DNA from 4 places in the Streptomyces sp. NPDC057743 genome. Region 1 is predicted to be linked to each of the others. Evidence: riboswitches for the same ligand, from Rfam matches in the RefSeq annotation. Region 1 holds a riboswitch; each other region holds the start of a gene.

Region 1 (7,256 bases):
GAGGCCGACGCCGTAGAGGCGCCCGGTGTGCCGCGGGGGCTGCGCGGCCGGCTGGTCCGGCGCACCGCTGGGGGACTGCTGCTCGCTCACGCTCACTCTTCCTCGCTCGCCAGGGCGTTGAGCGCCGCCGCGGCCATGGCGCTGCCGCCGCGCCGCCCGCGCACCACGATGTGCTCCAGCTTCGACGGGTGGTCGATCAGCGCGTCCTTGGACTCGGCGGCGCCGATGAAGCCGACCGGTATGCCGAGGACGGCGGCGGGGCGCGGCGCCCCCTCCTCGATCATTTCGAGGAACCGGAAGAGGGCGGTGGGGGCGTTGCCGAAGGCGACCACGGCGCACTCCAGCTTGTCCCGCCACAGTTCGAGCGCGGCGGCGCTGCGCGTGGTGCCCATCCGGGCGGCCAGCTCCACAACGGCCGGATCGCCGAGGGTGCACAACACCTCGTTGTCCGCGGGCAGTCGCTTGCGGGTCACGCCGCTGGCCACCATGGTGGCGTCGCACAGGATCGGCGCACCGGCGCGCAGCGCGGCCCGGGCACTGGCCACGACGCCCGGGGTGAAGGCCAGATCGCGGACGAGATCGACCATGCCGCAGGCGTGGATCATGCGGACCGCGACCCGGCTGACGTCGGCGGGCAGTTCGGACAGGTCCGCCTCGGCGCGGATGGTGGCGAAGGACTGGCGGTAGATGGCCGCCCCGTCCTTTTCGTAGTCGAACGCGGTCACTGGAGCCTCGGGGTCGTGGGTTGTGGGGTGGAAGGGGGGTGTGGGGAGTCGGAGGGGGGTGCCAAGTCCCGTGATTCCGGGGTGGGTTCGGCCCCTTCGTGGGAAGCCGGGCCCGGCGGAGGTGTTTCACGTGAAACGGCGCCCTGCCGGGGCGTTTCACGTGAAACATCCTGTGGGGCAGGGGAGTTGGGGTGCACGGCGGTGGTGCGGTAGCCGTCGGGCGTCGCCAGGACGTCGGTCCAGGCGCCGTGCGGATGGCCGCAGCGCCGTGCGCAGCCCGACCAGTGGACGGGCGGGCCGACGGGCGGGGCGGGGGCGTCCGCCGGGACGGGCCGGCCCTCGGCGAGGGCGGCCGATGCGTCGCTTCGCACGTCCGTCAGGGACTTGGCGCAGCCGGGGAGGCCGGTGCAGGCGGTGACCCCGCGCCACGGGGAGGCCGGGTCGGTGACCAGACCGGCGGCGGCGAGCTCGCCCAGCCGTCCCTCCGCCGCGTCCGCCGGCAGGCCGGGGACGACGATGCCGCGCCAGGGCGTGAGGCGCAGCGCGCCGGAGCCGTCCACCGCGGCGACCTCGGCCAACAGCCGCCACTGGGCCGCGGTCAGCCGGCCGAGCGGCGCCAGGACCACCAGGGCGCGGCGGCCGTCCGGGCCCTCGACCGGGCCGGGGACGGTGGCATCGGCGTACGGCACCGTCGGCCGCGGGCCGGGCGTCTTCGCGTGCGCGACGGGCTCGGCGGGCTCGGCGGGCTCGGCGGGCTCGGCGGTGATGCCCGCGGCACGCAGCGCGCCGCGCACGTCATGGGCGGTGAGCGGTCGCGTGGCGGGGAGTTCGGTGACCCGCCAGGCGCCGCTGCCGCTCTCCGCCGCGACGGCCAGGAAGGTTTCGGCGGCGATCAGCGCCGCCCGCGGGACGTCGTCCGGCGCGATCCGCAGCGCCGCCGGGTCCGCGCCGACGCGGAGCAGCGCCCCGTACCCGGACGCCGCCCCCGGCGCGAACGCGGTGCCCGCCGGGGCCCGTCGGCCGGATTCTGCGAGCAAGGTCACATCGCCGCCGAGCCCCGCCACATCGCCCCGCCCGTCGTCCAGGACGAACAGAAAACGGCCCGAAAGGGCCGTCGCCGGCTCGCTCGCGCACAGCAGCGCATCCAGGCTCCGGGCCCACAACCGCACGTCGGAAGGGGTGTGGTGGTCCAGCCCGGCCAGCGGCGAGGCCAGCACGTTGCGGATCCGCTCATGACGTACCGACGGCAGCAGTCCGGCGTCGGCGAGGAGGGCGGCCAGGCGGCCGCCGCACCCGTCGGGCAGGCCGCGGAGTTCGACGTTGCCGCGGGAGGTGAGCGAGAGGTGCCCGTCGCCGAGGCGCTCTGCGGCGTACGCCAGCGCGCGGGCCTGCGATGCCGTCAAGTCCCCTGCCGGCAACCGGACTCGGGCCAGTTCGCCGTCGGCTGCGGAGTGCAGCCGCAGCGCTCCCGGGCAGGCGTCACCGCGGTCCCGCACGGGCGGTCCGGCCCGGTCGGGGCGTCGAGAGGGGGAGGGCGGCATGGCGGCGAGCATACCTACGCGTCGGATCCCGGAACCGTGGCGAGGGGGGCGCACGGGCGGCCCGTCCAGGCGCGCTCCCGCGGCTCGGCCGCAGCCCTTACTATGCAGGTCGGCGGGTCGGCTGACCCGCCGGACGCCAGCGACGGCGCCAAGGGAGGAAGCCCGGTGAGAATCCGGCGCGGTCCCGCCACTGTGAACCCGGCCACCGCCGGGTGAGCCAGGAACTCCCGCCGTCCATACGACCACCCGGGGCGTGGAATCCCCGAGGAAGGGCTGCGCCGTGATCCTGCTGCTGTCGACCTCCGACACCGATCTGCTCAGTGCCCGCGCGGCCACGGGACCCGTGCCGTACCGGCTCGCCAACCCCGCCCGCCTCGACGTCGCCGACCTCCCGGGACTGTTGGAGGGCGCGGACCTCGTCGTCGTCCGCCTGCTCGGCGGCATCCGCGCCTGGGAGGACGGCCTGGACGTGCTGCTGGCCGCGGACCAGCACCGCCCGGTCGTCGTCCTCACCGGCGAACAGGCCCCCGACGCCCAGCTGATGGAGGCGTCCACGGTCCCGGTCGGCATCGCTGCCGAGGCGCACGCCTACCTCGCGCACGGCGGTCCGGCCAACCTCGACCAACTGGCCCGGTTCCTCAGCGACACCGTGCTGCTCACCGGACACGGCTTCGAGCCGCCCGCGGCCGCGCCGTCCTGGGGCCCGCTGGAGCGCCCCGCCTCGGAGGCGACCGGCCCGACGGTGGCCGTGCTCTACTACCGCGCCCACCACATGAGCGGCAACACCCGCTTCGTCCACGACCTCTGCGACCGGATCGAGGAGGCCGGCGGCCGCCCGATGCCGCTCTTCGTCGCCTCGTTGCGCGCCCCCGAGCCGGAGTTGATCGAGGAGCTGCGCGCGGCCGACGCCCTGGTCACCACCGTCCTGGCGGCCGGCGGCACCAAGCCCGCCGGGGCGTCCGCGGGCGGCGACGACGAGTCCTGGGACGCCGGCGCGCTGGCCGCCCTGGACGTGCCGATCCTCCAGGCGCTCTGCCTGACCGGGTCGCGGGCCGACTGGGAGGCGAACGACGAGGGGCTCTCGCCGCTCGACGCCGCCTCGCAGATCGCGGTGCCCGAGTTCGACGGGCGGCTGATCACCGTGCCGTTCTCGTTCAAGGAGATCGACGAGGACGGCCTCCCGGTCTACGCCGCCGACCCTGAACGGGCCGCCCGGGTCGCCGGGATCGCCGTCCGGCACGCCCGGTTGCGGCACATCCCGGCCGCCGAGAAGCGGCTGGCGCTGGTGCTGTCGGCGTACCCCACCAAGCACTCCCGGATCGGCAACGCGGTCGGCCTGGACACCCCGGCCAGCGCCGTCGAGCTGCTGCGCCGCCTGGGGGCCGAGGGCTACGACTTCGGCACCGAGCCGGTCCCGGGGCTCGCGTCCGGCGACGGCGACGAGCTGATCTACGCCCTCATCGAGGCCGGCGGCCACGACCAGGAGTGGCTGACCGAGGAGCAGTTGGCCCGCAACCCGGTCCGGATACCGGCCGCCGACTACCGCCGCTGGTACGCCACGCTGCCGCAGGAGCTCCGGGACTCCGTGGAGGAGCACTGGGGCCCGCCGCCCGGCGAGATGTTCGTCGACCGCAGCCGGAACCCGGAGGGCGACATCGTGCTGGCCGCCCTGCGCCGCGGCAATCTGCTGATCCTCATCCAGCCGCCGCGCGGCTTCGGCGAGAACCCGATCGCGATCTACCACGACCCCGATCTGCCGCCCTCCCACCACTACTTGGCGGCCTACCGCTGGATCGCCACGCCCGCCGCCGACGGCGGCTTCGGCGCCGACGCCATGGTCCACCTCGGCAAGCACGGCAACCTGGAGTGGCTGCCCGGCAAGAACGCCGGCCTGTCCGCCGCCTGCGGCCCGGACGCGGCCCTCGGCGACCTGCCGCTGATCTACCCGTTCCTGGTCAACGACCCGGGCGAGGGCACCCAGGCCAAGCGCCGGGTGCACGCCACCCTCGTCGACCACCTCGTCCCGCCGATGGCCCGCGCCGACTCCTACGGCGACATCGCGCGCCTGGAGCAACTGCTCGACGAGTACGCCGCGATCTCCTCGATGGACCCGGCCAAGCTGCCCGCCATCCGCGCGCAGATCTGGACGCTGATCCAGGCCGCCAAGTTGGACCACGACCTGGGCCTGGAGGAGCGCCCGGAGGACGACGGGTTCGACGACTTCCTGCTGCACGTCGACGGCTGGCTCTGCGAGGTCAAGGACGCGCAGATCCGCGACGGGCTGCACGTGCTGGGCGCCGCCCCGGCCGGCGAGGCCCGGGTCAACCTCGTCCTGGCGATCCTGCGCGCCCGGCAGATCTGGGGCGGCACCTCCGCGCTGCCCGGGCTCCGCGAGGCGCTCGGGCTGGACGAGTCGGCCGCCACCCGGACCGCGGCCGACGACGCCGAGGCCGTCGCCCGCGGCCTGGTCCAGGCCATGGAGGACGCCGACTGGGAGCCGGCCGCGGCCTCCCGGGTCGCCGAGGGCCACCCGGAGGCGGTCGCCGCGATCCTCGACTTCGCCGCCCGGGAGGTCGTCCCGCGACTGGCCGCCACCACCGCCGAACTCGATCACGCGGTGCACGCGTTGAACGGCGGCTTCGTCCCGGCCGGCCCGTCCGGCTCGCCGCTGCGCGGCCTGGTCAACGTCCTGCCGACCGGCCGCAACTTCTACTCCGTCGACCCCAAGGCCGTGCCCTCGCGGCTCGCCTGGGAGACCGGACAGGCGCTCGCCGACTCGCTGTTGGCCCGCTACCGCGACGACAACGGCGACTGGCCGCAGTCCGTGGGCCTGTCCCTGTGGGGCACCAGCGCGATGCGGACCTCCGGCGACGACGTCGCCGAGGCGCTGGCGCTGCTCGGCGTCCGCCCCGTGTGGGACGACGCCTCGCGCCGGGTCACCGGCCTGGAGGCCATCGAGCTCGACGAGCTCGGCCGCCCCCGCATCGATGTCACGCTGCGCATCAGCGGCTTCTTCCGCGACGCGTTCCCGCACGTGATCGGCCTGCTGGACGACGCGGTGCGGCTCGTCGCCGGCCTCGACGAGCCCGCCGAGGGCAACTTCGTCCGGGCCCACGCCCAGGCGGACCTCGCGGCGCACGGGGACGAACGCCGCGCCACCACCCGGATCTTCGGCTCCCGCCCCGGTACCTACGGCGCGGGCCTGCTCCAGCTCATCGACTCCCGCGACTGGCGCACCGACGCCGACCTCGCCGAGGTCTACACCGTCTGGGGCGGCTACGCCTACGGGCGCGGGCTGGAGGGCCGTCCGGCCCGGGAGGAGATGGAGACCGCCTACAAGCGCATCGCGGTGGCCGCCAAGAACACCGACACCCGCGAGCACGACATCGCCGACTCCGACGACTACTTCCAGTACCACGGCGGGATGGTCGCCACCGTCAAGGCGCTCAAGGGCAAGGCCCCCGAGGCGTACATCGGCGACTCGACCCGTCCGGAGACGGTCCGCACCCGGACGCTGGTGGAGGAGACCTCCCGGGTCTTCCGCGCCCGGGTCGTCAACCCCCGCTGGATCGAGGCGATGCGCCGCCACGGCTACAAGGGCGCCTTCGAACTCGCCGCCACCGTGGACTACTTGTTCGGCTACGACGCCACCACCGGCGTCGTCGCCGACTGGATGTACGACAAGCTGGCCCAGACCTACGTCCTGGACCCGGAGAACCGCGCCTTCCTCCAGGAGGCCAACCCCTGGGCGCTGCACGGCATCGCCGAGCGCCTGCTGGAGGCGGAGTCCCGCGGCATGTGGGAGAAGCCGGACGCGGAGACGCTGGCGGCGCTGCGGGAAGCCTTCCTGGAAACCGAGGGCGAGCTGGAGGGCGAGGAGTAAAGCCCCAACGCGGGGCAAGGGGGCGGTGTTTCACGTGAAACCGTCGGCGTTTCACGTGAAACACCGCCCCGCGCACGCCAGATGGGCCCGGTCACCCCTCAACTCTTAGGCCGGCGCGGCGAGTCGGCCGGCCTCAGCTCCCCGCGGTCCGGGCGCGAAGCTCCCCGTTGCCGGTGGTCAGATCGAGCTGGTACCGCCCGGCCGGGTCGTCGTGGACACCGATCCGCTTGGCGCCGTTGCCGGTCTGCGCGGAGACCCGGTAGGGGGCGTGTGGCACGGTGACCGTGAGCGCACCGTTCGACGTCTTGGCCCGGACGTTCTGCGGGGCGGTCGCGGTGAGGTCGATCTCGCCGTCGCTGGTCCTGGCCTCAACGCCCTTGCCTGCGAGGCCCTTTCCGGTGATCGCGCCGTTGCTGGTGCGCACGTTCACCGGCCCGGACACCCCGTCCAGGTCGATCTCCCCGTTGCTGGTGGTCACCCGCACCGCGGCTACCTTGGACAGGCTCAGCGCGCCGTTGGACGTTTCGCCGGTCACCGGGACGGTGCCGGGCAGCTCGACGGTGTAGTCCACCGAGCAGCCGTTGCCGCAGCCGCCGAGCACCAGCGTCCCGCCCTCGACCCGGTGCGTGGGCCCCTGCGGCCTGTCGCCCCGGTAGGTGACCGTGCGGTGCACGCTGGCGGTGTCCCCGCCCTTGCCGCCGTGCAGCGTCACGCCGCCGTTGCCGGTGTCCACCCGCACCGACGTGATCTTCTGCGGCAGCGTGGCGTCGTCGGAGAAGGTCTCGCCGGCCACCAGGCTGCACGCGCCGAGGGCCAGTACCCCGGCCCCGGCCAGCGCCGCCGCCCCGATGAAGCGGACGCTCCTGCGCATGAAATCCCCCCGGAATCCGTTCCGTTCACGGCTCCGGGTGGTGCCCGTCGCCCCGTGTCCCGCGCCCGGGCGGACGGCGCGGTGGCCGTCGCTCAGGGCTGGATGACGACGACTCTAGGCGGCCCGCGGCCCGCCCGACCATGGGGCTATCCCCCGCAACGGGACGGGTGCGGGCCTCCGGGTGCGACGCCTGGGCGCCGGTGCGACGCTGAAGTGGTCGGGACTGTTCCCCTGCG
Region 2 (7,256 bases), on a different contig from region 1:
CCGCCGGCTGGTCGTTCTCGAGCATCGTGCAGTACGCCTCGCACGGGCGGCTGCCGGGCGATCAGGACCGCTGGAACGGGACCGTGGCCCAGCTCAAGAGGTTTGCGAACAGATGAGACGGAAGTGGCGGCAGGGGCGCCTCCGCGTGAACACTGCGGGGGTGTCACCGCGGCGCCCGGCCGAGTTCACTTTCCGTTCACTCACCGTCCGTACGTTCTCGAAGACACTGACCATCGAACGGATTGCCTGGGTGAATGGAACACATCACGCTTCTCATCGGGATCGTGATCGTCACGGCCTTGGTGTTCGACTTTACGAACGGCTTCCACGACACGGCCAACGCAATGGCCACCACCATCTCCACCGGGGCCCTGCGACCCAAGACCGCGGTGGCGATGTCAGCGGTACTCAACCTCGGCGGCGCGTTCCTGTCGGTTGAGGTCGCCAAGACCATCTCCGGCGGCATCATCGACGAGAGCGCCGGCATCAGACCGGAAGTGATCTTCGCCGGCCTGGTCGGCGCCATCATCTGGAACCTCGTCACCTGGCTCGCCGGCCTCCCCTCCAGCTCCTCGCACGCCCTCTTCGGTGGTCTGATCGGCGCGACCCTGGTGTCCGTCGGCACCGGCGGGGTGCACGGCGAGGCCGTCGTGATGAAGGTCCTGATCCCGGCGGTGGCCGCGCCGTTCGTCGCGGGGCTCGCCTCGATGGCGGCGACCCGGCTCACCTACCGGCTGGCCCGCGGCCGCGACGAGGCCGACACCGCCAAGGGCTACCGCGCCGGGCAGATCGCCTCGGCGGCGCTGGTCTCGCTGGCCCACGGCACCAACGACGCGCAGAAGACGATGGGCGTGATCACCCTCGCGCTGATCACCGGCGGAGCCATCGCCCCGCACTCCGACCCGCCGATGTGGGTGATCGCCTCCGCCGGCATGGCCATCGCGCTCGGCACCTACCTGGGCGGCTGGCGGATCATCCGCACCATGGGCAAGGGCATCACCGACATCCAGCCGCCGCAGGGCTTCGCCGCCCAGACCGGCGCCGCGGCCACCATCCTGGCCTCCTCCCACCTCGGCTTCGCGCTCTCCACCACCCAGGTCTGCTCCGGCTCCGTGATGGGCTCCGGGCTCGGCCGCAAGGGCGGCGTGGTGCGCTGGTCCACGGCCGGCCGGATGGTCGTGGCCTGGGGGCTGACCCTGCCGGCCGCCGGCCTGGTCTCCGCCGGCGCCGCGTTCCTCGCCGACCAGGGCACCTGGGGCATCACGACGGTGACCGTCCTGGCGCTGGCGATCTGCGGCGGCATCTGGGCCGCCTCCCGGCGCAAGCCGATCGACCACACCAACGTCAACGAGGGTCCGGCGGTGGAGCCGGCGGGCGTCGTCACCACCGCGCTCCAGACCGTCTCGCCGCCCCCGGCGGGCACCCTCGCCCCGGCGGCCTCCGAGGCGGACGCGCTCGCCGTGCCCTCGCAGCGGGACGCCGCCGCCCCCGCCCAGCCCGCGACGGCCTCCTCCTGACCGCCCGGCCGCAGCAACCGAACTGACCCAAGGACCAAAGGACTACGCAATGCACATCGACTGGGCGGCTCTCGGCCAGGTCTTCGGCGTCACGCTCGCGGTGACGGTGGGAATCGTGGGCCTGTTCACCGTCGGCATCGTGGGCACCTCCCGTAAGCCGGCCGCGGACGGCGACGCGGCGGCGGCCTCCACGGCACCGGGCGCGGGGGCACGCGCCGGGGCGCTGGCGGCGTTCGCACTCTGCGCGGTGGCGGTGGCGTACGGGATCTATCTGATCGTCGCCGCCTGACAGTTGGCCGGCCGCGGGCCGGTAGCAGTGGACGGGGCGTCCGGAGGGCGCGGCACCAGCCGCGGCCGCCGGGCGCCCCGTTGGCGTGGGGTGCGGTAGACCGGTAGACCGGCCAAGCCGGCGGGCTGCCGGGCCGTCGGCCGTCGCGAAGGCCCGTTCCGCCGGGCGGCGTTCGGGGCGGGCGGCGCGCGGGTTTGCAGGAGGGGCGCGGTGGGGTGGCGGGTGGGCGCCGGCGGCTGCCCTGTGGTCTTGGACACAGGACAGCCGGTGGGGCTGCGTCGCAGGTCAAGGGCGAGTTGACGGGCGTCGCGGGGCGTGGTGGACTGCCGGGGCCAATCGGCGACAGCAGAGGAAGTCCGGTGCGAATCCGGCGCGGTCCCGCCACTGTCACCGGGGAGCGCTCCTCCGACGAGGGCCACGGCCCGTACGCCACGTACGGGCGGGAAGGCCGGGGGTCGCGCCGATCCGGGAGCCAGGAGACTCTGGTCGCCGTCGCGTCGAGCCAGGGCGAGGACCCTGAGTGAGGACATACCACCATGCCTGGCTGCCCATCGAGAGCCTCATCGCCCGCTGCCGCAGGGCCCGTTCGGTGTCTGACGGCGGCCTGATCCGGTGCGCGGCGAACACGCGACATACGCGTGCGGCGCGGCCCTCGGCTTCCTCGGTGACCTGATCGCGGCGGATCCGCGGCGCGGCCATCCGGTGGCCGCGTTCGGCCGGGCCGCGGGCGCCCTCGAACGTCGACTGTGGCGCGACCACCGTGGTTACGGGGCGGCGCACGCGGTGGTGTGCGCGGGTGGCGCGGCCGCCGGCGCCGCGCTGTTGGCGCGCGCCGTGCGCCACCGTCCGGGCGCCCGGGCCGCGTTGACCGCGGCCGCGGTGTGGGCGGTGCTGGGCGGCACCTCGTTGGGCCGGGAGGCGCGCGCCGTGGGCGGTGCGCTGGACGTCGGTGATCTGGACGTGGCGCGGGAGCGGTTGCCGCATCTGTGTGGGCGCGACCCGCAGGCGTTGGACGGGCCGCAGATGGCCCGTGCGGTGGTGGAGTCGGTCGCCGAGAACACCTCGGACGCGGTGGTGGGCGCCCTGGTGTGGGGCGCGCTGGGCGGGGTGCCCGGACTGGTGGCGTTCCGTGCGGTGAACACCCTGGACGCGATGGTGGGTCACAAGTCGCCGCGCTACCGGCGGTTCGGCTGGGCCGCGGCCCGGCTCGACGACCTCGCCGGCTGGCCCGGCTCCCGGCTGACCGCGGCGCTGACGGTCCTCGCCGGACCGGATCGGCGCGGTGCGCTGCGGGCCTGGCGGGCGGACGGCGGGGCCCATCCGAGCCCCAACGCGGGCCCGGTGGAAGCCTCGTTCGCCGGTGCGCTGGGCGTCCGGCTGGGCGGCACGCTGGCGTACGGCGGACGGGTGGAGCACCGGCCGGTGCTCAACGGCGGGGCGCGGCCCCCGAAGGTCTCCGACGTGGAGCGGGCGGTGCGGCTCTCCCGGCGGGTGAGCGCGTTGGCGCTGGGTGTGACGGTGGCGGGACGGCTGGCGGCGGATGCCGTGCGGCGCCGCCGGGTGAACGGGAGGGTGCCCCGGTGAACGGGCGCGGGAAGACGGCCGGTGGGCTGCTGGTGGCCGGGACGACGTCCGACGCCGGCAAGAGCGTGGTGACGGCCGGCATCTGCCGCTGGTTGGTGCGGCAGGGCGTCAAGGTGGCGCCGTTCAAGGCGCAGAACATGTCGCTGAATTCGTTCGTGACCCGACAGGGCGCGGAGATCGGCCGGGCGCAGGCGATGCAGGCGGCCGCGGCCCGGGTGGAGCCGACCGCGCTGATGAACCCGGTGCTGCTCAAGCCGGGCAGCGACCGCAGCAGCCAGGTGGTGCTGTTGGGCAAGCCGGTGGGCGAGTTGAGCGCGCGTGGCTACCACGCGGGCCGGCAGGAGCAGTTGCTCGGCACCGTGACCGACTGTCTGGCGGAGCTGCGGCGCACCCATGACGCGGTGATCTGCGAGGGCGCGGGCAGCCCCGCCGAGATCAATCTGCGCCGCACCGACCTGGTCAACATGGGCCTGGCCCGGGCGGCGCGGATCCCGGTCGTGGTGGTCGGCGACATCGACCGCGGCGGGGTCTTCGCGTCGTTCTTCGGGACCATCGCGCTGCTGTCCAAGGAGGACCAGGCGCTGGTCGCCGGCTATCTCGTCAACAAGTTCCGGGGCGATGTGACGCTGCTGGAGCCGGGGTTGGAGATGCTGCGCGGGCTGACCGGGCGGGCGACCTACGGCGTGCTGCCGTTCGCGCACGGGCTGGGCATCGACGAGGAGGACGGCCTGCGCGTCTCGCTGCGCGGGGCCGTGCGGGAGTCGGTGGTGGCGCCGCCGGCGGGCGAGGACGTCCTGCGGGTCGCGGTCCCCGCGGTGCCGCTGATGTCCAACTTCACGGACGTGGACGCGCTGGCCGCCGAACCGGGCGTGGTGGTGCGGTTCGTGGACCGGCCCGAGGAACTGGTCGACGCGGACCTGGTGGTGCTGCCGGGAACCCGCGGGACGGTCCGGGCGCTGGCGTGGCTGCGCGAGCGCGGGCTGGCCGACGCGGTGGCCCGGCGGGCCGCCGAGGGCCGTCCGGTGCTGGGCATCTGCGGCGGCTACCAGATGCTCGGCGAGCGCATCGAGGACGACGTCGAGTCGCGGGCCGGGGCGGTCGACGGGCTGGGGCTGCTGCCGGTCCGGGTCCGTTTCGCGGTGGAGAAGACCCTCGCACGGCCGTCCGGCGTGGCGCTCAGCGAGCCGGTGGAGGGCTACGAGATCCACCACGGGGTGGCCCAAGTCCTGGGCGGGGACGCGGCGTTCATGTCCGACGGTCAGGGGAGGGACCTGGACGGCTGCCGGGTGGGCGCCGTGTGGGGCACGCACTGGCACGGCTCCCTGGAGAGCGACGGTTTCCGGCGGGCGTTCCTGCGGGAGGTGGCGCGGGCGGCCGGTCGGCGCTTCGTGCCGGCGCCGGACACCCGCTTCGGCGCGCTGCGCGAGGAGCAGTTGGACCGGCTGGGCGACCTGATCGAGGAGCACGCGGACACCGGGGCGCTGCTGCGGCTGATCGAGGAAGGGGTGCCGGAGGGGCTGCCGTTCGTGCCTCCGGGGGCGCCATGAGCTGGGGGCACACGGGGCGGGAACGGCGGGGAACACTTCAGGAGCGCAGCCGGCGAGGCGGAGGACTTAAGGCATGACAACGACGCAGAACCCGACCCGGCAGTACCCGTTCACCGCGGTCGTCGGCATGGACGACATGCGGCTGGGGCTCCTGCTGAACGCCATCTCGCCGGCCATCGGCGGGGTGTTGGTGCGGGGCGAGAAGGGCACCGCGAAGTCGACGATGGTGCGCGGGCTGGCGGAGCTGATGCCGGCGGTGGACGTGGTCGCCGGCTGCCGGTTCTCCTGTGCGCCGGCCGCACCGGACCCGGGCTGCCCCGACGGGCCGCACGGCGCGGCCGACGCCGCCGAGCGGCCGACGCGGATGGTCGAGCTGCCGGTCGGCGCCTCCGAGGACCGCCTGGTCGGCGCGCTGGACATCGAGCGGGCGCTGTCGGAGGGCGTGAAGGCGTTCGAGCCGGGCCTGTTGGCGGACGCCCACCGCGGCGTGCTCTACGTCGACGAGGTCAACCTCCTCCATGACCACCTGGTGGACCTCTTGTTGGACGCCGCCGCCATGGGCGCCTCCTACGTGGAGCGCGAGGGCGTCTCCGTGCGGCACGCCGCCCGCTTCCTGCTCGTCGGGACGATGAACCCCGAAGAGGGCGAGCTGCGGCCGCAGTTGCTGGACCGGTTCGGGCTGACCGTGGAGGTCGCCGCGTCCCGGGACCCGGAGCAGCGGGTCGAGGTGGTCCGCCGCCGGCTGGCGTACGACGACGACCCGGCGGGCTTCGCTGCGCGCTGGGCGGCCGAGGAGCTGCGCTTGCGCGAACGGATTGCACACGCGCGGGAGTTGCTGCCGTCGGTGACGCTCGGCGACAAGGCGCTGCGGCAGATCGCGGCGGCCTGCGCGGCGTTCGAGGTGGACGGGATGCGGGCGGACATCGTGATGGCCCGCACCGCGAGCGCGCTGGCGGCCTGGGCGGGGCGGACCGAGGTGCTGCCGGAGGACGTCCGTCAGGCGGCGCTGCTGGCGCTGCCGCACCGGCGCCGGCGGGCCCCGTTCGACGCGCCCGGGCTCGACGAGGACAAGCTGGACGAGGTGTTGGAGGAGTCCGGCGGGACGGACGACGATCCGGAGCCGGAGCCGGAGCCGGAGGGTCCGGACGACGGCCCGGATGGCCCGGGCGGCGGGCCCGAGGGCGGTCCCGACGGTGGCCCCGGTGGGGTGCCGCCGCAGGAGTCCGGGGAGCGGCCGGGCGACGCGCCGGGGCCCGACGTGCCGCGGCAGCAGGAGCCCGAGCACCCGGCGCGGCCCGAGGAGTCGGAGCGGGAGCCGGCGGGCGAGCCCGCGGCCGGGCCGGGCCGGGAGCAGGCCGCGGTGGGCGCCGCCGAGCCGTTCCGCACCCGGCGGCTGGACGTGCCGGGGCTGGGCGAGGGCGCGGACGGCCGGCGGTCCCGGGCGCGGACCGCGCACGGCCGGACGACCGGTGCCCGGCGCCCCCAAGGCGCCCTGGGCAAGCTGCACTTGGCGGCGACGGTGCAGGCCGCGGCGCCGCACCAGTGGGCGCGCGGCCGGCGCGGGCCCGGCCTGGTGGTGCGCCGGGACGATCTGCGGGAGGCGGTGCGCGAGGGGCGCGAGGGCAATCTCGTGCTGTTCGTGGTGGACGCCTCCGGGTCGATGGCAGCGCGGAAGCGGATGGGCGCGGTCAAGGGGGCGGTGCTGTCGCTGCTGCTCGACGCGTACCAGCGGCGCGACAAGATCGGGATGATCACCTTCCGGGGTTCCGGCGCCGAGTTGGCGCTGCCGCCGACGTCGTCGGTGGAGGCGGGCGCGGCCCGGCTGGAGCGGCTGCCGACGGGCGGCCGGACGCCGCTGGCGGAGGGGCTGTTGCGGGCCCATGAGGTGCTGCGGGTGGAGCGGATGCGGGATCCGTCCCGCCGGCCGCTGGTCGTGGTGGTGACCGATGGACGGGCCACCGGGGCATCCGGAGGGACGGCGCGAAGCGCCTCGGCCGGGGGTGGTGGTCGGGCGACGGGCGGGCCTCTGGGGCGCGCCCACCGGGCGGCCGGGCTGTTGGCCGCCGAGGGGACCGCGTCGGTGGTGGTGGACTGCGAGGCGGGGCCGGTGCGGCTGGGGCTGGCCGGGGAGTTGGCCCGGGAGCTGGGCGGGACCGCCGTCACCCTCGACGAACTGCGCGCGGACAGCGTCTCCGCGCTCGTACGGACCGTGCAGGGCAGGCCCGTTCGCGGCGGCAGCGCCGGCGCGGACCGGGGATCGGATCGTCACAACAGGAAGGCCGCGTAATGCCGCAGGGACAGCCGTCCGTCGTACCCGAG
Region 3 (7,256 bases), on a different contig from region 1:
GGTTACGGCCTGGACCCGGAGCGGATCTGGGTGACCGTCCACCACTCCGACGACGAGGCGCGCAGCCTGTGGCGGGCGCTCGCGGGGCTGCCCGACGAGCGGATCGTGGCCCGTGGTGACGAGGACAACTTCTGGTCGATGGGCGTGCCCGGCCCCTGCGGTCCGTGCTCCGAGCTGTACTACGACCGGGGCCCGGCGCTCGGCCGCGCGGGCGGCCCGGTGGTCGACGAGGACCGCTACATGGAGTTCTGGAACCTGGTCTTCATGCAGGACGAGCGCGGCGAGGGCGCCGGCAAGTCCGGCTACCCGATCCTCGGCCGGCTGCCCCGCCCCAACATCGACACCGGCATGGGCCTGGAGCGGATGGCCACCCTCCTCCAGGGCAAGGACAACCTCTACGAGATCGACGAGACCCGGCCCGTCCTCGACCGCGCCGCGGAGCTCGCCGGGGTCGGCTACGGCGCGGAGCACCCGTCGGACGTCCGGCTGCGGGTGGTCGCCGACCACGTCCGCACCGCGTTGATGCTGCTCGCCGACGGCACCGCGCCCGGCAACGAGGGGCGCGGCTACGTCCTGCGCCGCATCCTCCGCCGCGCGGTCCGCTCGATGCGTCAACTCGGCTACCAGGACCCCGCGTTGCCCGAACTGCTCGCGGTGGCGCGGGACTGCATGGCCGCCAGCTATCCGGAGGTCGCGGACGCCTATCCGCGGATCTTTGACCAGGCGTGCGGGGAGGAGGACGCCTTCCGCGCCACGCTGCGGCAGGGCACCACCGTCCTGGACACCGCCGTCGCCCGGGTGCGGGAGGAGGGCGGACGCACGCTGCCGGGCGGGCAGGCGTTCCTGCTGCACGACACCTACGGGTTCCCCATCGACCTCACCCTGGAGATGGCGGCCGAGCAGGGCGTCGAGGTCGACCGCGAGGGCTTCACCGCCCTGATGAACGAGCAGCGCGAGCGGGCCCGCGCCGATGCCCGGGCCCGTAAGTCCGGTGGCACGGCTGACACTTCGGCGCTTCGCTCGTTGCTGGACGCGCACGGTCCCACCGACTGGCAGGCGTGGGAGTCGCTGACCGCCGAGGCCCGGGTCCTGGGGGTGCTCGGTGCGGCCGGCCCGGTCCCGGTCGCCCGCGAGGGCGAGATCGTCACCGTCGTCCTGGACCGCTCCCCCTTCTACGCCGAGTCCGGCGGCCAGGACAGCGACGCCGGCCGCCTCTCCGGCGCCTTCGCCGAGGCCGAGGTCCTCGACGTGCAGCGGCCGCTGCCGGGGCTGATTGCGCATCACATTCGGATCGCTACGGGCGAGTTGTCCGTCGGCGACGAGGTGGTCGCCGCGGTCGATCCCGAGTGGCGGCTGGGCGCCCGGCAGGCCCACTCCGGCACCCATGTCCTGCACGCGGCGCTGCGCGAGATCCTCGGCCCGACGGCCCTCCAGGCCGGCTCCTACAACCGGCCCGGCTATCTGCGCCTGGACTTCCCCTGGCGCGGCGCCCTCTCCCCCACCGTCCGCAGCGAGATCGAGGAGGCCGCCAACCGGGCGCTGCGCAGGGATCTGCCGGTGGGCGTGCGGTGGATGACGCTGCCCGAGGCCAAGGAGATCGGCGCGCTCGCCCTGTTCGACGAGACGTACGGGGAGCAGGTGCGGGTGGTCGAGATCGGCGGCGCCTGGTCGCGCGAGCTGTGCGGCGGCACCCATGTCGAGCACGCCGCGCAGATCGGCACGGTCGCGCTGACCGGCGAGTCCTCGGTCGGCGCCGGGATGCGACGGCTGGAGGCGGCGGTGGGCATCGAGGGCTTCGCCTATCTGGCCCGCGAACGCGATCTGGTCTCGCGGATCGCCGAGCAACTGGGGGCGCCGCGCGCGGAGTTGCCCGAGAAGATCGGTGGCCTGCTGGACCGGTTGAAGGCCGCAGACCGCGAGAACGCCCGGCTGAAGGCCCAGGCCACCGCGGCGCGGGCCGCGGAGCTGGCCGCCACCGGCGTGGACGCGGGCGGCACCCTGGTCGTCACCGCCAGCGCGCAGGGCCCGGCCGCCGATGCGCGCGCCCTGGCCCTGGCCGTCCGCGACCGGCTCCCGGCGGACCGCCCCGGCCTGGCGGCGGTCGCCGGCGACGACGGCGCCCTCGTACTCGCCCTCAACGGTGCCGCCACGGCCGCCGGGTTGAACGCCTCCGCCGTGGTCAAGCAGTTGTTGGACGGCCGCGGCGGCGGCTCCAAGGAGGTCGCGCAGGGCGGCGGGGTGCCCGCCGAGCGACTGCGCCACCTCCTGGCAGAACTGCCGCATCTCGTCGGGCGGGGGTGAGCGGCGGCGGGGCCGGCCGGCGGTTACTCGGGTCGCCGGCCGGCCCACCGCCCGGCGCGAGAGGAAGATCACGCCCAGCGATCCGCATCTTGGCCATGCACCTGCCACGCGGTATCGTCGGCGCGATTATTGACGACGGCATGACGGAAGCCGGTGGGAATCCGGCACGGTCGCGCCACTGTGAGCGGGACGGTCCAGCGCGTTGGGCGTCCCGTGAGTCAGACCCGCAGCCGTCGCCCTGTGCACCACCGAGATGGGACGCGAACTCCCAGAAGGAGGCCCCGCCATGGCGCAGTCCGTCGCCCAGCCGACCGTCGACTCCCCCGCGGTACCCACCACACTCCCGCTCAAGGCGATTGCCCCCTGGGCGCTCTTCTTCGGCATCCTGATGCTGGTCCTGCTCTACTTCGTCGGCGCCGAGCAGGGCGCCACCTCCGTCTTCAACGGCACGGACATCCACGAGTGGGTGCACGACGGCCGCCACCTGCTCGGCTTCCCCTGCCACTGACGCGAGGGACGCCGCACGCCCATGAACTCCACAACGGTCCGAAACCTCCTCGTCCGTGGCATGCTCGCCGGCCTCGCAGCCGGCGTGCTCGCGCTGGTCGTCGCCTCTCTCCTCGGTGAGCCGAACGTCGACAGCGCGATCCGGTTCGAGGCCGCCCACTCCCACGAACACGAGCCGGAAGTCATCTCCCGCTCCCTCCAATCCACCGCCGGCCTCGCCACGGGCGTACTGGTCTACGGGGTCGCCTTCGGCGGCATCGCCAGCCTCGCCTTCTCCTTCGCGCTCGGCCGCGTCGGCCGCTTCGGCCCCCGGGCGACCGCGCTGCTGCTGTCCGGCTGCGCGCTGCTCGCCGTGTACGTGGTGCCGTTCCTGAAGTACCCGGCCAATCCGCCGTCCGTCGGCGAACCCGACACCATCGGCAAACGCACCGCCCTGTACTTCCTGATGATGCTGCTCAGCGTGTTGCTGGCGCTGGCGGCCACCATCCTGGGCAAGCGCCTGGCACCGAGGTGGGGCGCCTGGAACGCGACCGTCGTCGCGGTGGTGGCCTTCGCCGTCGTGATCGGTGTGGCCTATGCCGTCCTGCCGGCCGTCAACGAGGTGCCGACGGGCTTCCCGGCCACCCTGCTGTGGCGGTTCCGTCTCTCCGCCCTGGCCATCCAGACCGTGTTGTGGGGTGGATTCGGCCTGCTCTTCGGGGGGTTGGCGGAGCGGCTGCTGCGCCCGCGGGCCGAGGCCGCTACCGCCGGCCGAGCGGTCCCCGTCGAGAACTGACGCCCGCGCCAGGAGAATTGCCGCCCGTGACGCACACGCGTGGGAGGGCCCACGGAACCTCCGAGGCCCTTCCACGCGTCTGCGTTACGAGGGCAGGGGCAACGACTGGCCGAGCCGCAGGTTCCAGCGGCCGGCCCGGCCGCTGAGTTCGGTGGCCGTCAACGGGGGTACGTCCAGCCGCCAGAAGGCCGGCGCGGGCAGGCCGAGGACGCGTACGACCGCCGCCCGCACCACCTCGGGCTCGACGACGGCGAGCGTGCGGCCGTCCGCGGGCAGCGCGTCCAGCCAGCGCGCCACGCGTCCGCACAGGTCCTGTACCGACTCGCCGCCATGGGGCGCGCAGGTCGGGTCGGCGAGCCAACGGCCCACGGCCTCCGGTTCGGCGGCCCCCACCTCGTCAAGGGTTCGGCCCGTCCAGCGACCCACGTCGAGACCGTGCAACTCGGCCGCGTCCGCGCCTTCGAGGCCGAGCGCGGCGGCCGTCTGACGGCAGCGCGCGCTCGGGGAGGTGAGCACCCGGGCGGCCCGGGGCAGCGATCCGGCGGCTGAACGGGCCCTGGCGGCCCCGCTGTCGTCGAGAGCGTCACCCTCGTCACCGGCAACAAAACGGGCCTGCCGCAGTGACCGGCTCATCGCGGGCGAGACGAGGGTGACACGACGGGTCACGGGGCTGCCTCCTGGTGGGGTGCGGGGTGCGGTGCGGGGTGCGGTGCGGGGATCGCGGGTGCCGCGAAGCCGCTCGGCGGAGACCCGTCGACACGCGCCGACACGCTGGGGTCACCCGCCCAACAGCAGCCGCTCCAGCGCCGCCCGGGCCCGGGCGTCGGACTCGGCACGGCTGGCGAGGGCCGCGGCCAGCTCCCGCACCCACTCGTCCAGGGCCACCGGGCGCCGGGAGAGGATCACTCCCCGCACCTCCCGGCACACCTCGCCGCTCGGGCGGCCGCCGGAGAGGTTCAGCACCAGGCGCTGCTCGCCCAGCGCGACGTCCAGGCACACCACCTTGCCTTCCCGGCCGGCCAGTCGATCGGCCATGCCGCGCTTGCGCTCGATCGCCACCGACCCCGGCGGCAGCGCGTCCGCCAGCGTCCCGGTGAGCACCTGGGCGTACACCTCCAGATCGGCGGCGTCCCGGCGCAGTGCGGCGGCGAGCAGCTCGACGGAGGCGGGATCGCCGCCGGGCTCGGGCGGCACGGGGAGGTGGGAGGACATCGACAGCGGCCTTTCGTTTCGGTCTGGGTCCAACGGATCGCGTGCGCCCGGGTCTTGCGACCCCGGCCCATCGGACGGGCCCTACCCGTCCAGGCTCAGCACCATCGTCGGACGTTCGATGACGTGGTCTTCGCGCAGCGGTCGCACGGCCGTGCCGATGGCGAAGAACTCGGTGGTGTGCCCGCCCCAGCGGTGGTTGTGGGAGTTGAGCTGCACCCCGACGATGCCCTCGGCATGCAGCTCCTCCGCCTCCCGCTGCATCCGCTCCATCGCCAACTCCCGGGCGTCGTAGAGCGCCTGGGTGAACGGCTCGATCTCCACGTTCTTGCCGATGTTGGAGAACATCGAACCGAGCTTCTGGTGGGCGATGTGGTACACGCAGGTGCCCATCACCATGCCCAGCGGGGCGTACCCGGCGCGGACCAGGGTCCAGAAGTCCTGTCCGCTCAGGTCCGAGGTGAACGGCTGTCCCTTGGCGTTGCGCCAGCTACCGTTGCCGCCGGGCGCGGGCGCGTCCGCCTTGACCGCGGTGCCGATCGCGATGAACTCGGCGATGTCGTTGCCGAACTCCCGCGCCTCGACGGAGAGTCGCACGCCCACGATGCCATCGGCGCCGAGCTGTGCCGCCTCGGCCTCCATCCGGGTCATGGCCAACTCCCGGGCGTGGTACATGGCCTGGCTCAACGTCGTGAGCTCCTGGTTCTTTCCCCAGCGGCCGAGCTGGATGCCCACGTGGTAGATCGAACTGCCCAGTACCAGGCCGAGCGGTCGGAACCCCGCCTCGCGCACGAGCAGGAACTCGTTGACCGACAGGTCACTGGTGAAGAGCGAGCCCCCCGGCCGGCCGGGCTGGAGTTCGGCCAGCCGCCGCATCGCATCGGCCGGTACGCCCTGGGCTGTCGGGTCGGTGGCGGTCATCAGCGGTCCCCCTCGGGAAAGTGTCTGGTGGTGAGGTGATGATGGGCGGTTGGCGCCGAGCGCACGGTGACGGGTGCGTGGTGAGGGCGGCGGACGGGCGTGGCCGTTGCGTTGGCGGGCACGTCGTCCGCGCTGGCGGGCACGTCGTCCGCGTTGAGGAGCACATCGTCGCGTGGCGTCGCCGTCATGTGGAGCGCGCACGGCGCCGGTTGGGGTCCAGCGGCATCACGGTCAGGGTGCGCGGCTGCACCTCCCGGCGAACGGTGAAGGCGGCTATCGAGGTGCCTACGAGGGTGACCTCGGCGACGTGGTCCTTCTGGTCGGAGTCGTTGTTGCGCCGGCGCGCCCGGACGCAGTCCTCGCGCCAGACCCGCATGCGGTTGTCGCCCAGCACCACGCCGTCCGCTCCCGCATGCCATGCCTGCTCACCGATCCGTTGGCGGGCGTCATGACGGGTCAGCGCGACCAACTCGCTCCAGCCGATGACCTCTTGGTTGCCGGCCGCGAACCAGTTCTGCCGCCGGGTGGTCCAGTCGTCGTGCCGCGAGCCGATGGCGAGCCCCACCAGGAGGTCTACCGGCACCCACCCCGCGTCGATCAGCTTGGCGAAGCCCTGGCCGTCCAGGTGCGTGGTGAAGGGGCGCTTCGGCCGCACGTCCCCTTGTGCCCGGACGGCGGTGCCGATCACCTGGAATTCGAAGCAGTGGGGCGCGGAGGGGAACGGTGCCATCGTCAGGTCCGCGGCCACCACCCCGTCCCCGCCCAACGCCGTGCACTCCGCCGTCATCCGCGCAAGCGCCGCATGGCGCGCCGCCATCAGCACATCGACCAGCGCCTTGGAGGCGGCACCCTGCCCCGAGACGGCCACCGGCGCCGGCCCGGAACCGCGCCCGGACCAGCCCGCGGACCGGTAACCGCAGTCGTAGTAGCGCCAGTTGGTCCCGCCGCCCGCCACGCGGTACACGGCCGAGCCCAGCACCTGCCCGACCGGCTCGAAGCCGACCGATCTGAGCGCGGCGAACTCCCCCGTGGACAACGCCGAGGACCACGTCCCGCTGCGCCGCGCCTCGGCCATACGCGCCGCAGCCACCGGTGGCAACCCACCGCCGGCAGACCACTCCCCGCTCATGGACACCCCCTCCAACTCCCCGGGCACGAGCCCTAGGAAAGCGAGTCTAGGGCGAGGGTCTGACAACGGAGGGTGCAGGGAGGGCGGAACGCGCGGACGGGGAGCGCCAGTTGCCAGACATCCCGACGCTGCCTGGCGTCCACCGAGAACGTTTACGGCACGGCATTCGCCTCGAACACAGGCACTCAATCAGCTGTGCGACGCCCAGTTATTCGAAGTCTCGTAGCCTCCGATAAGCGCCCAGCGCACACGTGACCACCCCCGCAAAACGCAGCCACCGAAGCGCTTTGCGCGAACAGTCGAGCGAGTCAAATGCCGCCCCGAAACAACGAGTTCGCGCCTGCCCGTGGCGCAAAGGGTGCGGGCGGCGTTCGAGCGCCGGGAGCGTTTTCGGGCTACCCGCCAGCCGCGATT
Region 4 (7,256 bases), on a different contig from region 1:
GGCGGGAGGAAATCCGTTTCGGTGGGGCCGCGCCCCCTATACCGTGGCGCCGTGCTGACTCAGGTGATCGTGCTCAACGGTGGTTCCAGCTCGGGGAAGTCCGGGATCGTGCGGTGTCTACAGGCGGTGTTGCCGGAGCCGTGGCTGGCGCTCGGGACGGACGCGCTGGTGGCGGCGATGCCGGCGGCCATGCAGGCGGCGAGCGGGGGGATCGAGTTCGCGCCGGACGGCGAGGTGGTTGTCGGGCCGGAGTTCCGGGCGTTGGAGGCGGCCTGGATCGAGGGGGTCGCCGCGATGGCGCGGGCGGGTGCCCGGATCGTTCTCGATGAGGTCTTCCTCGGGGGAGGGGACTCCCAACGGCGGTGGCAGAAGGCGCTGGGGGAGCTGCGGGTGCTGTGGGTGGGCGTCAGGTGTGATGGTGCGGTTGCCGCCGGCCGTGAGGTGGCGCGGGGGGACCGGATCATCGGGATGGCCGCGTCCCAGGCGGAGTCGGTCCACCGGGGGATGGTCTACGACCTGGAGGTGGACACCGCGCGCGCCGAGTCAATGGAGTGCGCCCGGATCATCGCCGCGCAGGTGGAGTGAGGGGTGGGCGGGGCGCTCGCCCTCTGCCGTATATGAGTACGTGGATGCGTAACTTCCTTGGAGCGTAAGGGAGTTGATCAGGGATGGAGAGGGAAGTAATAGAAACGTAAAACTCCTGGTAGGGTCGGAAATTCACCGAATGAGGTGACCTGGAACGACCCGAGTCGTCCCGAACTGACTGATCCACCCCGCACCACTCCGCACCACCCCGACCTGATCTGGCTGAAGGAATCTGCATGACCACGCCCGTCTCTCCCGGCGGTTCCGCGCCCGGGGAACCGTCGCCGCCGGACCGCGACCCATGGGCCCCGCCGCGCGCGGAGGGTGTCGCGCACGAGCCGCCGCGGGCGCCCTACGTTCCGGCGGTCGGGATGGCGCAGCCCAGCAACGGCATGGGCGTCGCGGCCCTGGTGCTCGGCCTGGTGGGTTGTGCGCTCGGGGTGTTGATCTTCCTGTTCTGGCTGTCCTGGCTGCCGGCGGTGTTGGCCGTGATCTTCGGGGGCGTCGGGCTGAGCCAGGCGCGCGCCGGCCGGGCGACCAACAAGGGCATGGCGGTCGCCGGCCTCGTCCTGGGCATCATCGGCGTCCTCGCGGCGGTGGCGGGCGCGGTGTTCACCGTCGTGCTGGTTGATGACGCCCGTACGCGCACCAAGGAGGTCAAGACCGAGCAGCGGGTCGAGAAGAAGGCGGCCGAGGAGTCGGCGGCCGCCGAGGAGAAGGCCCGGCATCTGTCCTTCGGCGAGTCGTACACCTTCGAGAACGGGCTGAAGGTCACGGTCGCCAAGCCCGAGCCGTTCGAGCCGGACGCGTTCGCCCACGGGCACGCCAAGGGGAACAAGGCCGTCCAGGTCACCGTCACCGTGGTCAACACCAGCAGCAAGCGGATCTCCGTCGAGACCGGGCTGCCCGACGTCAACGACGCGAAGGGTGCGTCGGCGGAGCTGGTGATCGACGGGAGCGGGCGGCAGAAGGTCATCACCGGGTACGTCCTGCCCGGCAAGGAGGTCGTGGGCAAGTACGCCTTCTCGCTGCCGGCGGACGCGGCCGACCGGATGGAGGTCGAGTTCACGCCGGACGCGATGGAGTGGGACGACGCCTACTGGAGCGGCCCCACTTCCTGACCGACCGCCCCACGCACGGTCACTCCCGATCGGCACCAACTTCCCCCTCAGGGGGGCGAGATGACGTCCGGTGGGAGCGCGCCCGCCCCGGCCAGTGCCGGGGCGGGCGCGCCGTTCCGCGTCCTTCGGCGGGTGCGGGCTACAGCTCGGCGCGTACCGTCCGGGCCGCGGTGACGAGGTGTTCGAGGGAGGCGCGGACCTCCGGCCAGTCGCGGGTCTTCAGGCCGCAGTCGGGGTTGACCCAGAGGCGTTCGGCGGGGATGGCCCGTAGGCCGATGCGGAGCAGGTCCGCCGCCTCTTCCGCGCTCGGCACCCGGGGCGAGTGGATGTCGTACACCCCGGGGCCGGCCTCGCGCGGGTAGCCGTGGGCGGCGAGTTCGCGGGCGACCTGCATGTGGGAGCGGGTCGCCTCCAGGCTGATGACGTCGGCGTCGAGGTCGTCGATGGCCTGCACGATGTCGCCGAACTCGGCGTAGCACATGTGGGTGTGGATCTGGGTGTCGGGACGCACCCCGGCGGTGGTGAGGCGGAACGCCTCGGTGGCCCAGGCCAGATACGCGGGGCGGTCGGCGGTGCGCAGCGGCAGGGTCTCGCGCAGCGCGGGCTCGTCGACCTGGATGACGGAGGTGCCGGCCGCCTCCAGATCGCGCACCTCGTCGCGCAGGGCGAGGGCGACCTGGCGCGCGGTCTCGCCGAGCGGCTGGTCGTCGCGGACGAAGGACCAGGCGAGCATGGTGACCGGGCCGGTGAGCATGCCCTTGACCGGGCGCTCGGTGAGCGACTGGGCAAAGGTCGTCCAACGGACCGTCATGGGCTCGGGACGGGAGATGTCGCCGGCCAGGATCGGCGGGCGGACGTAGCGGGTGCCGTAGGACTGGACCCAGCCGTGCCGGGTGGCGAGGTAGCCGGTGAGCTGCTCGGCGAAGTGCTGGACCATGTCGTTGCGTTCGGGCTCGCCGTGCACCAGGACGTCCAGGCCGGTCTTCTCCTGGAAGGAGATGACCTCGTGGATCTCGGTCTTGATGCGCTCCTCGTAGCCGGCGGTGTCGATCCGGCCGGCGCGCAGGTCGGCGCGGGCGGCCCGCAGTTCGCCGGTCTGCGGGAAGGAGCCGATGGTGGTGGTCGGCAGCAGCGGCAGGCCGAGGTGGGCGCGCTGGGCGGCGGCCCGCTCCGGGTACGGCTGGGAGCGGCGCGCGTCGGCCTCGGTGACCGCCGCGGTACGGCCCCGCACCGCCCGGTCGTGGGTGATCGGGGAGCTGGCCCGGGACGCCAGGTCGGCGCGGTTGGCGGCCAGTTCGCTGGCGATGGCGTCGGTGCCGCGGGTCAGGCCCCTGGTGAGGGTGACCAGCTCGGCGGTCTTCTGGCGGGCGAAGGCGAGCCAGCGCCGGATCTGTGGCGCGATGTCCCGCTCCAGCGACGCGTCGAGCGGGACGTGCAGCAGGGAGCAGGAGGCCGCCACGTCGACCCGGTCGGCCAGCCCCAGCAGCGTGCCCAGCACGGACAGCGACCGCTCCAGGTCGTTGACCCAGATGTTGCGGCCGTTGACGACGCCGGCGACCAGGCGCTTGCCGGGCAGTCCGCCGACGGCGGCGAGGGCGTCGAGGTTGCCGGCGGCCGCCTCCGTGAAGTCCAGCGCGAGCCCGTCGACGGGGGTCTTGGCCAGCACCGGGAGGGCGTCGCCGAGCCGGTCGAAGTACGAGGCGACAAGCAGCTTGGGCCGGTCGGCGAGGGTACCCAGGGAGCGGAACGCGCGCTCCGCGGCGTCCAGTTGGGCCGGCGTGCGGTCCTGGACGAGGGCGGGCTCATCGAGCTGCACCCACTGCGCGCCCGCCGCGCGCAGGTCCGCGAGGACCTCGGCGTACACCGGCAGCAGCCGGTCGAGGAGGGTGAGCGGGTCGAAGCCGTCGGCCACGCCGGGGGCGGGCTTGGCGAGCAGGAGGTAGCTGACCGGGCCGACCAGGACCGGCCGGGCGGTCAGGCCCAGGGCGAGCGCCTCCCCGAATTCCGTGACCTGCTTGGTGGAGTCGGCCGAGAAGACGGTGTCCGGTCCCAACTCGGGGACGAGGTAGTGGTAGTTGGTGTCGAACCACTTGGTCATCTCCAGGGGCGCGGCGTCCTGGGCGCCGCGGGCCATGGCGAAGTAGCCGTCCAGCGGGTCGGCGGCGACGGCCGCGCGGTGGCGCTCGGGGATCGCACCGACCATGACGCTGGCGTCCAGGACGTGGTCGTAGTACGAGAAGTCGCCGGTCGGGACCTCGTCGATGCCGGCGTCGGCCAGCTCCTGCCAGGTGGTGCGGCGCAGTTCCGCGGCAGTGGCGCGCAGCGCGTCCGCGGTGACCTTGCCCTTCCAGTAGCCCTCGATGGCCTTCTTCAGCTCCCGGCGCCGGCCCTGGCGCGGGTAGCCGTACACGGTGGCCCGTGCTGCCGCGGCTGCGGACTTGGTGGTCACGGAGATCTCCTTCGCGAGATGAATCCCTGAGATCCCGGGGACGGGGACGAGCGCGCGAAGGGTGACGGTACGCACCGGATGCGGCGACCCGTATGGCGCGGCGCATGGCATGGCGCGCGACACGGGCACCGGCTGGTGCCTGCGCCCCGGACGGTGTCCGGAGCGCTCCCGACCCGCCCTCGAAGGTCACCGGGACTCCGCGCACGGGTCGTCCGTACGCGGGCAGTTGGCAGGTCTTCGGACTCGCGGGCGCGCCTCGTGTCGTGCCGAGGCTCCTAGTGGCCGTCGCTTCCCAGGCCCGGGTGGGTCCAGTGCGTATGACGGCGGTCGTTCCCGCTCACCGCTGCGGGGCAGTCCCGGATTCCCACCGGGTTCCCTCTTGCGACGCCTCCCGTCTGGCGGACGGGGCGAACCAGCTGCACCGGTCACCCTACGGGGCGGGGCCGCGGCACGCCGGACGTCGTCCAGTATGCGGATGGTGAGATGGGACAAGTGCCCGGTGGGATTGGAAGGGGGCGGGGCCGGGTAACGCCCGCGGTCGCGCCTCGCCGCCCCGTGGCGCCACCGCCGTGATCGCGCTGGTACCGTCTCCGCCGTGGCTGAGGGCGCGTCAACGACGCGCCACATACGGGGAGGACGACGCACCATGATGGGTCATTCGCATGCGGTGAGCGGCGCGCTGCTCTTCGCGGGCACCACGCCGTTCCTGCCCCCGCTGCTGATGCACACCCACCTGATGCCCCAGGAGATCCTGATGGGCACCGTGCTGTGCGCCGGCGCCGCGCTGCTGCCCGACCTGGACCACCACGACGGCACCATCGCCAACTTCCTCGGCCCGGTGTCCAAGATCCTGTGCCGGTTCGTGGCCTGGATCTCCGGCGGGCACCGCCATGCCACCCACTCGCTGTTCTTCGTGGTGCTGATGACCGTCGGCAGCTGGGCCGGCGTGACGTACCTGGGCCGGCCCTTCACCCTGGGCATGACCTTCTTCCTGCTGGCCCTCGCCGTGCGCGCGCTCAACCTCTGCCCGCCCGGCCACGGCTTCTCCGCCTGGGCGACGATCGTCGCCATGGCCGGAATAGGGACCGGGGTCATCGCCAAGTTCATCCCGTCGGCGCCCGGTTGGCTGCCGTACGCCATCGGGCTCGGCTGCCTGGCACACCTGCTCGGCGACTCCATCACGAAGATGGGCGCGCCGTGGCTGTGGCCGCTGAAGACGCGCTACGAGATCGTCCTCATCAAGCACAGCGGCAACAAGGTGGAGACGGAGATACTGACCCCGATCATGGGCGTCGCCACCGTCGTCCTGCTCTGGTTCACGGCGCTGTCCCCGCACTCCATCAGCTAGCGCGCTGCCCCGTAGGGGCCGGCCCCAACGCCCCATGCCTCACAGGCGTTTGGCGTTGCGCAGGAGCTGGGCGTAGAAGCCGTTGCCGTCGAGCCGGGACACGCCGCCCTTGTCGCCGATGGTCGGGCCGTTGACCTCCTTGCGGCTGGAGAGGAAGACCTTGTGGCCCTCGGTGTCGGGTCCCAGGTACAGGCCGACGTGGTCCAGGCGGTTGCCGGTGTGGTGGTCCATCTTGAAGAAGACCAGGTCTCCCGGCTGGAGCACGTCGATGTTCTGCGGGCGCTCGTACCAGGGGGCCGGGCCGGACAACGGGATGATCTCGGCGCCCAGTTGGGAGCGGCCCATCCCGTTGGCGGTGCGGGGCAGGCCGTCGCCCTTCCCGTCGGCGGGGGCCAGTGGGTAGCGGGCCCGGTAGCCGAAGACCAGCCGCATGTAGCCGGAGCAGTCGACGGCGCGGTAGCGGGCCGCCTCGGGCCGCTTGGCGGTGCCGTCGCGGAAGGTGTACGGGATGCCCAAGTAGTCGAAGAAGTCGGACTGTTCGAGCAGCGGCGTGCCGCGGTGCTTGGCCAGGTCGGGGTTGACCGGGCCGAACTTGGCGTCGCCGGCGTACACCACGCCCCGCTCGTCCTTCTTGGCGGGCGCTCCGGTGATGTACTGGAAGGCGATGGCGAAGAGGTCGTCCTCCTGGCTGCCGTGGTAGCGCCGGAACCACTCCTTGAACCAGCGCTCCTTCTCCGCGCCGGCGCGCCACGCCTCGGGCATCAGGCGCACCCAGTCCTCGGTGACCACCTTGGTCGCGGTGTTCTCGGCCTCGCTGAAGGTGCGCGAGGGGCCCTTGAGGGTGGCGGTGCGGGACCGGTCGGTGAAGGTGGCCAGGACCTGGCCGCCCGCGCCGCGCAGCACGGTGCGGTCCGGGTTCTTCAGGCGTTCCCAGGTCTGCCCGCGCTGCTCGCCGGAGGCGGAGCCGCCGAGCGGGGTGTCGGTGACGGCCTGGGCCCGGGGCGCCTTGTCCTGTTCGTCCTTGCGCAGCTCCACGGTGAGGTAGGCGCTGCCGGCCAGGAGGGTCAGGACGGTCGCGGTGTGCAGCAGGGGGCGCTTCTTGGGGGGCATGCGGTGGGCTCCGGGGGAGGGGTCAAGCGGACGGCATGACGCCGAGGAGGATTCCGGCGGTGAGGACGACATAGGCCATGAGCGTCACCGAGCCGGTGGCCAGGAGGGTGGGGCCCTTGGGCTGGCGCACCAACTGGTAGGCGATCAGGCCCGGCACGATGAAGCCGAGCGTCTGGTTCGCGTACATCAGCGGGAACTCCATGGACAGCACGATCATCACGGTCGCCTGGAGGGTGACGCCGAGCAGCACGACCGCGGCGAACAGCCGCTTGCCGTACAGGATCACGTACCGCTGCATCAGGAGCGTGCCGAGGTAGGTGAGGACGGTGACGCCGAGCACCATCGCGGCGCGCTGGAGGTCCTCGACGAGGGTGAGGGCCAGCCAGCCCGGGGTGATCATGCCGCCGGGGGAGAGGTTGGTCGTCAGGTAGCAGACCAGGGAGAAGAGCAGCCCGATCGCGATGCCGATCGCGGCGATCTCGGGGGTGAGGACGGAGGGGATCAACGGTGCTGCTCTCCTGGGGTGTGCCACTGCGGGGCGTCGTCGGTGGGGCGCGCGGGCGGGACCGGGGGCTCGAACGGGCCCCGGACCCGGGCCGGTTCGAGCGCTCCGGATCCGCCCGGGGACGGGGGCGAGGGCCGG

What was found. A riboswitch is a leader RNA that binds a small molecule or an ion and turns the genes downstream of it on or off. The one in region 1 is predicted to bind cobalamin.
Region 2: linked by a shared signal. The riboswitch ahead of ACFVFQ_RS02300 (cobalamin biosynthesis protein) and the one ahead of cobN (cobaltochelatase subunit CobN) in region 1 are both predicted to bind cobalamin.
Region 3: linked by a shared signal. The riboswitch ahead of ACFVFQ_RS35120 (CbtB-domain containing protein) and the one ahead of cobN (cobaltochelatase subunit CobN) in region 1 are both predicted to bind cobalamin.
Region 4: linked by a shared signal. The riboswitch ahead of metE (5-methyltetrahydropteroyltriglutamate--homocysteine S-methyltransferase) and the one ahead of cobN (cobaltochelatase subunit CobN) in region 1 are both predicted to bind cobalamin.

Annotation. Positions count from the first base shown of each region.
Region 1 covers NZ_JBHVJX010000004.1:281,104-288,359, reverse strand. The annotation lists gene ACFVFQ_RS06620 (precorrin-2 C(20)-methyltransferase) at 1-96, opposite strand, end outside; gene ACFVFQ_RS06615 (precorrin-8X methylmutase) at 93-725, opposite strand; gene cobG (precorrin-3B synthase) at 722-2,278, opposite strand; cobalamin riboswitch at 2,362-2,514, shown strand; gene cobN (cobaltochelatase subunit CobN) at 2,547-6,149, shown strand; gene ACFVFQ_RS06600 (DUF4097 domain-containing protein) at 6,283-7,020, opposite strand.
Region 2 covers NZ_JBHVJX010000002.1:53,020-60,275, forward strand. The annotation lists gene ACFVFQ_RS02285 (GH25 family lysozyme) at 1-116, shown strand, start outside; gene ACFVFQ_RS02290 (anion permease) at 255-1,517, shown strand; gene ACFVFQ_RS02295 (hypothetical protein) at 1,567-1,806, shown strand; cobalamin riboswitch at 2,154-2,289, shown strand; gene ACFVFQ_RS02300 (cobalamin biosynthesis protein) at 2,419-3,390, shown strand; gene ACFVFQ_RS02305 (cobyric acid synthase) at 3,387-4,937, shown strand; gene ACFVFQ_RS02310 (putative cobaltochelatase) at 5,011-7,224, shown strand; gene cobO (cob(I)yrinic acid a,c-diamide adenosyltransferase) at 7,224-7,256, shown strand, end outside.
Region 3 covers NZ_JBHVJX010000052.1:20,143-27,398, forward strand. The annotation lists gene alaS (alanine--tRNA ligase) at 1-2,301, shown strand, start outside; cobalamin riboswitch at 2,403-2,551, shown strand; gene ACFVFQ_RS35120 (CbtB-domain containing protein) at 2,588-2,809, shown strand; gene ACFVFQ_RS35125 (CbtA family protein) at 2,831-3,583, shown strand; gene ACFVFQ_RS35130 (histidine phosphatase family protein) at 3,668-4,249, opposite strand; gene ACFVFQ_RS35135 (hypothetical protein) at 4,361-4,795, opposite strand; gene ACFVFQ_RS35140 (heavy metal-binding domain-containing protein) at 4,877-5,713, opposite strand; gene ACFVFQ_RS35145 (heavy metal-binding domain-containing protein) at 5,898-6,803, opposite strand.
Region 4 covers NZ_JBHVJX010000018.1:93,774-101,029, forward strand. The annotation lists gene cpt (chloramphenicol phosphotransferase CPT) at 52-585, shown strand; gene ACFVFQ_RS21820 (DUF4190 domain-containing protein) at 822-1,706, shown strand; gene metE (5-methyltetrahydropteroyltriglutamate--homocysteine S-methyltransferase) at 1,846-4,155, opposite strand; cobalamin riboswitch at 4,366-4,587, opposite strand; gene ACFVFQ_RS21830 (metal-dependent hydrolase) at 4,802-5,503, shown strand; gene ACFVFQ_RS21835 (NlpC/P60 family protein) at 5,543-6,613, opposite strand; gene ACFVFQ_RS21840 (poly-gamma-glutamate biosynthesis protein PgsC/CapC) at 6,636-7,118, opposite strand; partial or broken gene ACFVFQ_RS21845 (poly-gamma-glutamate synthase PgsB) at 7,115-7,256, opposite strand, start outside.